Regions from separate parts of the Pseudocalidococcus azoricus BACA0444 genome, predicted to be linked through region 3. Evidence: riboswitches for the same ligand, from Rfam matches in the RefSeq annotation. Region 3 holds a riboswitch; each other region holds the start of a gene.
The links. Region 3 has a riboswitch for cobalamin ahead of RIF25_RS12965 (hypothetical protein). Riboswitches for the same ligand answer to the same signal wherever they lie in the genome.
Positions count from the first base shown of each region.

Region 1: linked by a shared signal. The riboswitch ahead of RIF25_RS02735 (HupE/UreJ family protein) and the one ahead of RIF25_RS12965 (hypothetical protein) in region 3 are both predicted to bind cobalamin.
Region 2: linked by a shared signal. The riboswitch ahead of RIF25_RS09525 (energy-coupling factor ABC transporter permease) and the one ahead of RIF25_RS12965 (hypothetical protein) in region 3 are both predicted to bind cobalamin.

Region 1 covers NZ_JAVMIP010000002.1:59,500-63,873, forward strand. The annotation lists gene RIF25_RS02725 (glycosyltransferase family 2 protein) at 1-912, shown strand, start outside; gene RIF25_RS02730 (dihydrofolate reductase family protein) at 1,600-2,163, shown strand; cobalamin riboswitch at 2,370-2,515, shown strand; gene RIF25_RS02735 (HupE/UreJ family protein) at 2,538-3,236, shown strand; gene lpxD (UDP-3-O-(3-hydroxymyristoyl)glucosamine N-acyltransferase) at 3,361-4,374, opposite strand.
Region 2 covers NZ_JAVMIP010000008.1:76,276-80,649, reverse strand. The annotation lists gene RIF25_RS09540 (SIMPL domain-containing protein) at 1-671, shown strand, start outside; partial or broken gene RIF25_RS09535 (IS1/IS1595 family N-terminal zinc-binding domain-containing protein) at 903-1,025, shown strand; tRNA gene RIF25_RS09530 (tRNA-Arg) at 1,368-1,440, opposite strand; cobalamin riboswitch at 1,585-1,737, shown strand; gene RIF25_RS09525 (energy-coupling factor ABC transporter permease) at 1,769-2,551, shown strand; gene RIF25_RS09520 (energy-coupling factor ABC transporter substrate-binding protein) at 2,603-2,932, shown strand; gene cobW (cobalamin biosynthesis protein CobW) at 3,062-4,090, shown strand; gene RIF25_RS09510 (ASCH domain-containing protein) at 4,275-4,374, shown strand, end outside.
Region 3 covers NZ_JAVMIP010000015.1:72,242-76,615, forward strand. The annotation lists gene RIF25_RS12945 (heavy metal translocating P-type ATPase) at 1-507, opposite strand, end outside; gene RIF25_RS12950 (ArsR/SmtB family transcription factor) at 662-1,060, shown strand; partial or broken gene RIF25_RS12955 (YnfA family protein) at 1,074-1,404, shown strand; gene RIF25_RS12965 (hypothetical protein) at 1,480-2,610, opposite strand; cobalamin riboswitch at 2,904-3,048, opposite strand; gene RIF25_RS12970 (Nramp family divalent metal transporter) at 3,295-4,374, shown strand, end outside.

The sequences.
Region 1 (4,374 bases), on a different contig from region 3:
ACGGATGACACCCTGAAGGTTGCGGTGGAGTTTGGGGCCAAGGTGTTTGAGTTTGCTTGGTGTAATGATTTTTCAGCCGCCCGGAATTATTCTCTCGACCAGGCCAACGGAATTTGGATATTAGTCCTCGATGCCGATGAAGTCTTACGGGTGGAAACTCCTGATTTTAGAGCTAGACTCCAGGCCCACCCGAAAATTGAAGTCTATACTCTCACCCGTCAAGAAGTCGCTACCCAAAGCCAGTTTTCCCCCTTCCGAATTATCCGCCTGTTTCGGAATCAGCCTTATTTGCGCTATGCCGAGCCGTTCCATGAGCAACTGGTCTCCCTCCGACCGGAAATTCCCCAGGTTGACCATTTACCTGGCCTGGTGATTGATCATTATGGCTATGGCCCCGATATGATGATGAGCAAAATTAAGTCGCGGAATATCCCCATCCTGGAAGCAATTCGGGCCTCCACTGGCCTGAGTTTAACCCTCCTCTTTGCCCTCAGCGATCTCTATGAAGCTACGGATCAACCTGCTGCGGCCCAGGCCTGCCAGGAAGAACTTTTTGAACGCATTCTGCCCCACCTCCTGGATAATGCCCCGATCACCAACTTTCCCGCGTTGCCAGAAGCTTTATATCGTCTCGGGCGCAAACTATTAGAGCTAGAAGATTGGGAAACAGTCCGCTTGATTGGACAGCGGGGCCTGGCCTGGTATCCGCACTACCCACCCTTGAATTATTTAGCTGGCCTGTTCCTCAACTCCCTACAGTTTCCGCTAGGGGCTAGTGCCTATTTCCAAAATTGCCTGGATTTAGGTCAAACCCAAACCTACGACCAAAGTTTCCCCTTTAACCAGGCCTACATGGGGCAGTTTGCGGCCAATATGTTAAGCCAATGTCATCTAGAGTTATCCCCAAAATAGAGTCATTTCTATCAAAACTGAGACAGTAAAAACTGCTAACTGTAATGGTTTCAGGTAGGTTAGTATTTAATTCCTAGGTAAATAAATATAAACTCTAATTTATGATTTAATACATTTCAATTAATAAACAATAATCCACTTAAAGCTTAGTTCTGAGTAGAAGGGGAGGCTTTACCCTCAACCGCTAAGTGAGCCAAAAAGGCTGTGATCTACTCGGCTCCCATATCCAGTAGATATAGGACTTCTCAGTTTGATAGGAGTAATGTTTGATTCGCAGAGCATGACTGGCCTGCACTAAGAGTTTTGGCGGTGGGACGTTAATACTCATAAAAACTGATAAACAACTGATATAGATGATTATCTAGTAAAATATTAAATAATGATTAAATTTGGGGTATTTTCAGGCAAAAGGAATTACAAATATACCTCAGACTTAGTTATCTAGCTTTTTGCTGTAGATATACTAGTTTCACAGACAGCGGTTCAAGATGTTTCGTTAGGATAATCGAGAGATGTTCTAAATGACAGCGAAAGAGCTTGGAGGAATCGAGCCGTCTGTAGAACAAACGTATTGTAGCCGACTGCAACTAGTATAGTTTGTGTGTGTCCAAGTTATTTGGCAGCGGCTAAACTTACTGCCGTTAGACCGCAAAGAACACGTTCAGCGCGCAAAGAAGGGATGTGGGTATGGCCAAGCTCGTGTTCGGAATGAACCAGTCCCTGGACGGCTACGTCGACTTTATTGAGTTTGCACCAAACCCCACGCTCTTCCGCCACTTCATTGAGGAGGCTCAAGGGCAGGCGGGTAGTGTGTACGGTCGCAAAATGTATGAGGTCATGCGTTCCTGGGACGACGATCACCCTGAATGGGATGCAGAGGAATATGCTTTTGCGGTGGCGTGGCGGAACCAGCCGAAATGGGTCGTCTCGCGCTCGTTGAAATCGGTCGGCCCCAACGCCATGCTTATTAAGCATGATCTTGAGGGCGCGATCCGCGCGTTGAAGGCCGAGCGCGACGGGGAGATCGAAGTTGCTGGCCCGGACTTGGCGCACAGCCTCACCGAACTTGGCCTGATCGATGAGTATCGAATCTACCTGCACCCCGTCGTGCTTGGTCACGGTAAACCATATTTCGCCGGACCTCGACCGCCGCTCCAACTCACGACTCATGACCGGATTGGCGACGATGTGATCAGGTTGACCTACGTACCTGCTGAATCTCGCGACTCGCCGGACAGAAATCGCCGCTAAAGTGTCTAAGGTGCAGCTCAGTGCGGGCCCAACCAGGTGCTGCACCGGAACGCCTTAGTATGTCGGTTTGGTCTTAAAGTTTATCTGCGTCCGGTGAGCTTGGTCGTTAGACGGCTTGAGTCCTTTGTTGAGGCGTTACTGATGATTGTTGATGAGACACTCAGCATTAAGTTAGTTTTGAACCCAGAAAAGTTTTTTCTCAGGTGTGATATGTTTATTCAGTCGGTTCTGCCGGAGTTCAGCCGCCAGAGGTAACGGGGAAAGTTTGGTGTGAGTCCAACACTGTCCCGCAACTGTAATGAGATTATGAAAATCTCTGAGTCAGGATGCCCGCCGATGATCTAACTCATTTCTATATCTGCGAGGTACAGAGAATGGATAAGTTTAAGGATTTTCGATTTTCCTGTTTTAGTAAGGTTTCCCAACAAGCAGGCGCATTGGCTGTTTTGATAAGTGTTTTGTTGCTGACAGCAACTCCTGCTTCTGCCCATCATGGAATGGGGGGTAGAATGCCATCCACCTTCTTCGAGGGTTTCATATCTGGTATAGCCCATCCCCTGATTGGACTTGACCATTTTGCGTTTATTGTGGCAATTGGTTTGCTTGGTGCAATCAAACGGCAAGGAATCTTGATTCCGATTTCGTTTGTGTTAACAGCGATGCTTGGCACAGGGGCGCACCTAGCAGGCATCAATTTTCCGGGGGTAGAGCTATTTGTCTCTGGATCAATCTTGTTATTCGGTATTTTGTTGGTTATAAAGGATAGCCCCAATACTGGTGTCATTGCAGGTTTGTCAGCAGTTGCCGGTTTATTCCATGGTTATGCCTATGGTGAGTCCATTTTCGGTGCGGAGATGACCCCTTTACTGGCATATCTCATAGGCTTTACAGTTGTTCAACTTTTTGTGTCACTCCTTGCGTTCCGGGTTGGCAAGGCAACCATTCTTAGGCGAGAAGCGGAGCTACAATCTCCAGCCAAGCTGCGTTCTGCTGGTCTAGTGATTTGTGGTGTTGGGCTCGCTTTCTTCGCTTCTCAAGTCATTGCAGTTATATTTCCTGTTCCTGGAGGTTAGAGGTGAGTAAAACCGCCGTCTAACGTTATTTCAAGCAATGACCCTTAGACAACACTTCTAGCTTGTGGGTTGAAACCTGGGGTAATTCTGAATTGGTCAAGTGCTTTGGATAGGCAGATGGGAGTCAATCTTGGGAAAGCTGGTTTTCGAGTTTGCGGAGTCGCTTCATTAATTGGGGCAATTGCTTAAGTTCAGCGACCACGCGTAACCACACCTTATGATCCATCGCTGGATAACCACTGACCCGACTTCCAGCTGGGAGAGAATTATTAATGCCCGTTTTGGCCCCAGCCATTGTCCCATCCCCAATACTTAAATGCCCCGCCGCCCCCACCTGTCCTGCCAGAACTACATGATTACCGACTTGGGTTGAACCCGCCAGGCCAACCTGTCCACATAAGAGTGAATGCTGACCCACTGTGCAGTTATGGGCAATCTGAACCAGATTATCTACCTTTGTGCCCTTGCCTAGGCGGGTTTCCCCAAGGGTAGCCCGATCAATGGTGGTGTTGGCTTGAATTTCCACTTGATCTTCAATCACCACCGTCCCGACTTGGGGGATTTTGTGATGTTGTCCATTGGGTAAGGTGACAAACCCATAGCCATCCGCCCCAATTACGACTCCATTCTGAATAATCACCTGATTGCCCAGTTTGACCTGCTCGCGAATCACCACATGACTATGGAGGAGCGTATCGTCACCCAGGCTGGCCCCCCGATAAATCACACAATGGGGATGGATCGTGACCCGATGGCCAATTACCACATCATCACCAATTACCACATAGGCCCCAATTGCCACATCCTCCCCAACACTCACGTTCTGGCCAATGACGGCGGTAGGGTGAATTTGGGTTGGCAACGGTGTGGGCGGATAAAACAATTCAATGGCCTGGGCAAAAGCGAGGTAGGGATGTTTGACCCGTAGGAGGGGGCAGGGGGCAGGGGCATCAAAATCTTCATTAACAAGAATTGCTCCCGCCTGGCAATCCTGGAGCTTATGGGCATATTTGGGATTGACGAGAAACGTGATATCGCTCTCCTGGGCCTGGTCAATTGGGGCAACTCCGAGAATTTCTAGATTTGTCATTGGGTCAAGCTGGGCTTGGAGTCGCGTGGCCAATTCGACAATTTCCAT
Region 2 (4,374 bases), on a different contig from region 3:
CTGCCTTCATTGGTTTAATAACTCCGGTGGCTTTTGCCCAAGAGATGATCCGTACTCTGACTGTGACAGGCCGTGGCAAAGAGGCTGTAACTCCCACCCAGGCCCAGGTGACATTAGGGGTTGAAATTCAGGCTAAAACCGCCACCGATGCCCAGGCCGAAGTTGCCCGCCGGATGAATAGTGTTGTCAATGTTTTGAAAGCCAATAATGTTAGTAAGCTCCAAACCACTGGGATTAATCTTTCCCCCAACTACGACTACAGCAACAATCAACGGATTTTAAGGGGATATACGGCTCGGAATACTGTCAGCTTTACCACTAGCACTGAATCCACTGGCACGATTTTAGATGCAGCCATCAAAGCTGGGGCCACCACGATTGAAAATGTCAGCCTGATCCTAGCCGATAGCCAGTTTTCTGCGGCCCAAAAAGTTGCTCTCCAACGGGCTACCCTCGATGCCCAGGCCCAGGCCAGTGTTGTTTTGAATACCCTTGGTCTCAAGCCCCAGCAAATTATTGGCATTCAAATTAACAATGCTACTCCCCCAATGCCCCCCCCTAACCCAATGATGATGCGTGTTGCGACCACGGCTGATGCGGCCCCACCAACCCCAGTCATTGCCGGAGAACAACAGGTGGAAGCCACGGTGACTTTACAAATTCAGTACTAAGGCACAGTAATTCCGGGCAATATGGCATTAGATGCAGTTCTTGCACGATCCCGATAATTCCTTACCTATGCTCAAGTTTTGTGGTGATTTTTGTTGTCCTTTGGTTATCCACTTGCCCCGTTCCCCTCTACCCGGAACTTTATTATTTATCTGCTTGGTCTTGGGGCAAATTTAGTAGTGCCATTTTGTAAAGGTCAGATAAAAAAAGTCCAGTAGTTCTTTAACAGTTCCATGTCTAACATCCCTCGCTTCCTGCAATGCCCGACCTGCGGCTCAGACGACATCATGAAAAATGGGACGACCCGTCGTGGAAAGCAGAATTATAAATGCCGTGATTGTGGTCGCCAGTTTGTCGAGAATCCCCAGTGGAAACCTCGTGCCCCGGCCATCTCAGCCATGCTTAATCGCTTTCTCTTAGAGAAAATCCCGTTGGCGGGTATTGCCTGCGTGCTCCAATGATCCGAGTTGTGGCTCTAGAAATACGTCAACGAATATGTCGCCTGAATCGCTAAACTTCCCCCCTGGCCTGGACGCTTAACTCTACACCGGCCGCTCATTCACCGCTCGTATTTGGCTCGTTTTTTGGCTCATTTGCCATCATTTAGCATCATCTCCTATCAGTTTATAACAGCTAATAACACTATGAAGGCCGACAAAGATAGGGTTGCAAGCATTGAAGTAACGGTATATCAAGAACGTACCCGGTTGGGATCGAACCAACGACCGATCGCTTAGAAGGCGAGTGCTCTATCCGCTGAGCTACGGGTACACAAGGGGCAGGCAAAAATTGCCGCTCAAGTCCAGGCCAATGACTGGCTGGATTACTTCAATCCTATCAGGTCACTAAGGTGGGGATTTACTGGAGGACGCGAGTTGCCGAGGAACAATCAATTACTCAGGAAATCCGGCCAGATGATATGGTGGTGAAATCGGTTTTGGTGGGGAGCAGCCATCAAACGCAAGGGGGAAAGTGTAGTGCCCAATCTACCGCTGTCCCGCAACTGTGATGAGAATGTCTAACCTAAGTTCTCTCAGTCAGAATGCCCGCCGATATGATGAACACCAATAAAAGTTACGTCTGCGAGGTACAGGCAAACATGAATATTTCCCGCTGGTTAAGTCTGGGGATGATAGCTGGGTTAAGTTTTTATCTGGTTATCGCCTCTCCCGCTCCCGCCTATGCCATGCACATTATGGAAGGCTTCTTACCCCTGAAGTGGGCGGTCTTTTGGTGGATTGTTTTTCTGCCTTGTTTTTGGCTTGGCTTCCGCTCTCTAAACCGCATTGTCAAGGAACAGCCGGAATTAAAGCTGCTTTTGGCGTTGGCTGGGGCTTTTACGTTTGTCTTGTCCGCTCTCAAACTTCCTTCAGTCACCGGCAGTTGTTCTCATCCGACTGGGACAGGCCTGGGGACGATTTTGTTTGGCCCTTGGGTGATGAGTGTTTTGGGTGCACTGGTCTTACTGTTCCAGGCCCTGCTTTTAGCCCACGGTGGTTTGACAACTCTAGGAGCCAATGCGGTTTCGATGGCTGTGGTTGGCCCATTGGTTGCCTATGGAGTCTATTGGCTGGTTCTCAAAACAACCCACAAGCAGAAAGTGGCGATTTTCTTAGCCGCCGCCCTAGCAGATCTGGCAACCTATGGGGTCACATCCTTGCAACTAGCCTTAGCATTTCCGGCCCCAGTGGGTGGGGTTTTAGCCTCATTTCTGAAGTTTGGGGGGATTTTTATGATTACCCAAATTCCTTTGGCCCTAAGTGAGGGATTGTTGACGGTCTTAGTTTGGAACTGGCTCGAGGCCTATTCTCCTGATGAGTTACGGATGTTAAATCTACTCAATCTCGGTTCAATTTCTCCTGTCACTACTAAAGACGCATGATCACGAGAATTCAGAACCCTTTTATACAATCATCAATGAAAGGTAAGAACGGTGAAAAATCAACCATCTTGGACTAATTGGATCTTGGTTTTGGGTGTCATTTCCCTGGCCATAGTCCCGCTAGTGGTGGCTAAGGGAGCAGAATTTTCTGGTGCAGATGGCCAGGCTGAGGCAGCAATTAATGAGATTCATCCTGACTACGAAACCTGGTTTAATCCCATTTTTGAGCCAGCTAGTGGTGAGATAGAGTCCCTTTTGTTTGCCACTCAAGCCGGGATTGGGGCCGGAATTATTGGCTATGTCATCGGTTGGTATCGTGGCCGCAAGGAAACCGGAACGGATGCTACTCCATCCCCTGTGAAAAATAAAAATCCGCATTAACCTTATCAAGGGCAAAATCTTAAACCACAGCGTTAGGTAGGCTATTCAGACCGATCAAAACCATAGAAATCTGGTCAGCCCAACGCTTTCAACCGCTCGTTATTTAATTTTCCATGGGGCACCCGCGATATGGCTAGTAAAATTCCTGTCACCATCATCACTGGCTTTTTAGGCAGTGGTAAAACAACCCTAATTCGTCATCTTCTCCAAAACAATCAAGGGCGGCGGATTGCAGTCTTAGTGAATGAATTTGGGGAAATTGGCATTGATGGGGATTTGTTGCGCTCCTGCACCCCTGAAACCTGTGAAGACAGCAAAATTTGGGAGTTAACCAATGGCTGCTTGTGTTGCACGGTTCAGGAAGAATTTTTACCAACCATGCTACAACTCCTAAAACGACGGGATCAACTCGATCATATTTTGATTGAAACCTCTGGCCTGGCTCTCCCCAAACCCCTGGTAACAGCCTTTCGCTGGCCAGACATTCGGCAGGGGGCAACGGTGGATGGTGTGGTCACGGTTGTGGATTGTGCGGCGGTGGCGGCCGGTCAATTTGCCCCAGATTTAGCCGCAATTGAGGCTCAACGCCAGGCCGATGAGAGCTTGGATCATGACACTCCCCTCGGAGAACTGTTTGAAGATCAATTGGCCTGCTCGGATTTGGTGATTCTCAATAAAACCGATCAAGTGGATGCTGCCACCCAGGCCCAGGTCATTACCAAACTCCAGCAGGAACTCTCCCCTCGCGTTAAAATCTTTGCTACCCACCAGGCCCAGGCCGATTTGAATTTAGTTTTGGGGTTTCAGGCCGCCGTGGAAGACGATTTAGACGCTCGCCCCAGTCATCATGATTTGGAAGAAGACCATGATCACGATGATGAGATTAATTCCGCCTATATAATTCAGGATCAGGAATTTCAGCCGGAAGTCCTGCGCCAACGTCTGGACGCTCTGGTGAAAACCGAAGAAATTTATCGGATCAAGGGATTTGTGGCTGTTCCTGAAAAACCAATGCGCCTGGTGATGCAGGGAGTGGGCCAACGCCTCAATTATTTCTATGATCGACTCTGGCAACCTGAAGAACCCCGCCAAACCCGTCTAGTTTTCATTGGCCGGAACTTGGATTCGCAGCGATTGGTGGCAGGTTTATTGAGCTAAATTATCCAACAGTTGTGTGTACTTGCGAGAGATAAAGATACGGCAATCCGTCTTCATTTGTGAGACTGTTTGATCATCACTGCCCTTGGTCAGGAGTAGCTCTTTTTTAGGCCTGGGGTTAAGTCAAAATTAATCGGCCACGAATAATGTTGAGCTAATCTCACGAATCATTACTGTTTGCTATATGCTGTTTTTTACTGGCTTGTATATGTTGGATGAGTTCTGTAGAGCGAAATCTGTAGCTCAGTTTTGGCAAGCTTACCTAGAGTCAAATCCGACTGTTT
Region 3 (4,374 bases):
ACTCAAGAGATAAGCAGGAATAATCACCGCAAATTCAGCAATGTGACCAGGTGTATTGTGCAATGGTTGCTCAAACAGAATGGCGATGGCAAAGAGGGCAACCGCAATCAGGACAGGCGGCGCCTCTTGCTTGAGATTAAATTCACCAGCACCATACTTGTCCCCATGTCCTTGTTCCTTTACTTCGTCATGTTCATCATGGGAATGATCATCTACATGGCTGTGGTTTCCTGCATGGGGCTCATGGTGATCCTGTCCATTAAGCGCGACAGATGACTTTGAAGTTGCAAGGGTGTAGCCCAACGCTTTTATCTGGTCTTGAATCGTTGTTTCGTTGACCTGCTCTGGGTTATAGGTGATGGTCAACCGTCCGGTTTGCACTGTTACAGATGCCTCTGTTACCCCTCTCAAGCGTTCCAGGCTACCCTCAATCTTCAGTTTGCAACTGGTACAGTCCATGCCGCCGATTTGCATTTGCTGAGTCTTGAGCAATGACGATTCAGTCATACTGGTTCAAACACAACTTGAAATAGAACTTTTCTGAACTGTAGCATTAATCTTAAAATATCTGAAGATATGCTCATATATTAGAGATGTTAAAATGAATATTACTTCCTCGGATCAACCTCGACTCTTTCTCTGGTAGCTAATTCTAATTTCTATGAGCAAATCATCATTGCCAAAGTCACAACCCTTCCCAAGCGAAGATGTACCTAGTTGTGATGTGCCCCTCGTTCATCTGGAGCAGGTTCGGCAGGTTCAACCAGATGTGATGTCATTAAATCAGGCGCAACAGATGGCAGAATTTTTCAGTGCGCTGGCGGATCCGAGCAGGTTACGGTTGATGTCAGCCTTAGCCCGTCAAGAACTCTGTGTCTGTGATTTAGCGGCGGCGGTGAAAGTGAGTGAATCGGCGGTTTCTCATCAATTACGAATTTTGCGATCGCAGCGCCTAGTCAAGTATCAACGGGTCGGACGGAATGTTTACTATAGCCTTGCAGATCATCATGTGATGAATCTGTACCGAGAAGTTGCAGCGCATTTGAATGAACCAGATTAAAGAGATATCAGAGATGATTCTGAGATCGCTGCTTTATTTCATCATGGCGGGCTTATGCGAGATTGGCGGCCGATACCTAGTTTGGTTATGGGTACGGGAAGGCAAAAGTGGATGGTTGGCATTAGCCGGAGCACTTTTACTCACCGTTTATGGATTTGTAGCAACGCCTCAACCTGCCAACTTTGGACGAGCCTATGCCGCTTATGGCGGAATTTTTATAATCCTATCTATCACCTGGGGCTGGATGGAAAGTAGATCAGATTATGCCTGACCGCATGGATTGGTTTGGAGCCGCAATCACCTTGGTTGGTGTATTGGTGATGATGTATGCGCCTAGAATTTAATTCTATCGTTAGAAGATACATCTTCCTGGGAAGCACAAGAACTTGTTCGCTGAAATAGACGTTGATCCTCTTGCATTATTCAGCCTGATTGGATCGCCTTTGTTGAAGCTGCAACCCTAACAACAAACCGATCGCGACAATCCCAGTCATGTAACATAAGCTGATTAGCCGGACGTGCAGTGGTGGAGCTATACCTTCAACCTCTAGAGTTTGAGCTATCTGTAGGGGGCGAAACTGTCGATTTGAAATAGGTCGAGGTGTTACTTCCACGTCTATCTGATGCGATGCTCCATCAAAAAACTGCTCCTGCCATCGTAATTGTCCTGTCGAGTCAGTTGTCCCATTGTAGGCAAATGAAATCCAGCCATTTTCCATCTGAGTCGCTCTGACTTTGACCATCACATCCGTAACAGGTTGCTGAGTTCTCGCATCAGTGATGCTCACTTGAAAATTTGCCAGCCTTCCAACTACAGCCCTCTGATCGCCCGATAGCTGAGCTTTTAATCCATCCTCTTGTCGTTGGCTGGGGTAAGGGGCAGGGGGGGGCACTTCTGTAAGGTGGGACATTGCCATTGAGTGGTGCGATTGTGCCACTTCAGCACTCACATTGACATAGAGCAGTGCTGCGATCGCCACGACAACGGCTGCACTCAGTAACAGCCGCACGGGTTTTGGGGCAATCTCTCCAGGTTGAATGCCCCGTCTTTGACCAATGACCCATCCCCCTACCAATCCTGCTAAAAGCAGAACAGCAGCCAGAATCGCAAAATTCTGATATTTCACGCCGTTTTCACTCACAGAGATTGGCAGCGTTTGCTCAAATGGTGCAAACGCATTTGCAACTTGTGGAGTGACCCTTGCTTTTAGTTGATAAACTCCCCGTGTTGGCATCATCTGTTGAAATTGCACTTCTCCAGCAGGAGCAAGCGTTTTGAGGTCTAGTAGGGTTGTGCCTTCGACGATCGGAAAGTCGGTCGTAAACCAAGGTGTTGTCAGAGGCGTTAGCAACTGCAAGTGGACAGTAGCGTTTTTAAGTGGTTGTCCAGATGCATCGATCGCCTGCACAGTGAATCGAGTTGGAAGCTGGTTCGTGCTGGCTTCTGCTTCAAAAGGACGAATATCCTCCAGCGACGGCTCAGTTGATAATCGAACCGTTGGTTGAGGCGCTTGTGTAAATCCGATGGCTTCATAAACAAGCAGGCTCATGAGGCATATTGCCCCAATGAGCATAGAACACTTCATTGCTCTCATTTTGGTTCAGAGTTAATTGCTGTAGGAACGACGCCATTTAGTGACAAGCCACGGTTGCAGTGTGGTGACGCAGCGAGTGAACTCGATCGTGTACAGCCGGGTAAGTCGTGAAATAGATCGTCCAGAGAACCAATGAGCACAGCGAAATGTAGAGTGTTGCTTGCACAGGCATGGAAAGAGTAAACCGAATTGCCTGTTGCCGAACTAAATTGAACGTTTGAGCCGTCATCTTATACCTCGAAGATGCGAGAAGGATTTAGCTATTGGCGGGCATCCTGGCTTAGAGAATCACTTTTCTCTTTACAGTTGCGAGACAGCGGTAGATTTTCACTACACTTTCCCCCTCACGCTTAACGGCTGCTCCCCGTTAAAACCGATAGCCTCAGAACTATACCACAGTCTGTAGAAGCACATAGGTCTTCAAAGAAAAGCTTTACACTCTTGAATGGTGCGTGACGGCGTAAAGTACACTCCGTTACTTAAATTGAGTTGCTCTGCTCAGAGGTTGACTGAGGAGGAAGAGGTTGATGCAAAGTGAGGAAATAGCCCCTTGGAAGCATGAACTTTCTTAAAAGCTTTCCTAGCCTAATCGTATGGTGATACGGTTAATTATGAAAGAATTATGAAAAACTTTTAGAAATGGCGCTCCCAAATCACCCTCCTAGCTTGCCAGAGGTTTACCGCAGCATTGCGATTCCTAATGCCAAAGGCTTTTGGCGCAAGATGCTAGCGTTCGCAGGACCTGGTTATCTTATTTCAGTAGGCTACATGGACCCTGGCAACTGGGCAACGGACATTGCTGGAGGCTCCCGGTTTGGATACACACTGTTGAGCGTGATTTTGCTCTCAAACGTGATGGCGATCCTGCTGCAATCGCTGTGTGTGCGATTAGGGGTAGCCACTGGAAAAGATTTAGCGCAGGCTTGCCGGGACTATTTCAGCCCCCGTGTCAGTTTCATACTTTGGGTGCTGTGTGAAATTGCGATCGCCGCCTGTGATTTGGCAGAGCTACTGGGAAGCGCGATCGCCTTACAACTGCTGTTTGGCATTCCCATACTATGGGGCGTATGTATCACGGCACTGGATGTCCTGGTGTTGCTATTCCTGCAAGGCAAAGGATTTCGCTATGTGGAAGTGCTCGTCATCATGCTGGTGGCAACTGTTGGGCTGTGCTTTGGAGCAGAAATTCTGTTTTCTCAACCTGATGTTGGCGGAATTTTACAGGGCTATTTGCCCAATCGGGAGATTTTGCGAAACCCAGAGATGCTTTATATTGCGGTCGGAATTTTGGGCGCAACGGTGATGCCGCACAACCTTTATCTGCATTCGTCGATCGTTCAGACTCGCGCTTGGCAACCAACACCCGAAAAGAAATGGGAAGCGATCAAGTTTGGCACGATTGATTCGACAGTTGCCCTCTCGTTTGCCCTATTCATCAACTCTGCCATTTTGATCGTTGCCGCAGCAACCTTTCATTTCTCTGGTTATCACGAAGTCGCTGAGATTCAGGATGCTTACAAATTACTGTCTCCTTTGCTAGGCGTGAGTGCTGCCAGTACCATTTTTGGATTAGCTTTGCTAGCTTCAGGCCAGAGTTCAACCCTAACAGCGACGTTGGCAGGACAGATTGTAATGGAAGGGTTTCTGGGATTCCGGCTACCATCCTGGTTGCGCCGATTAGCTACTCGCTTGCTAGCTATCATTCCCGCTTTGATTGCA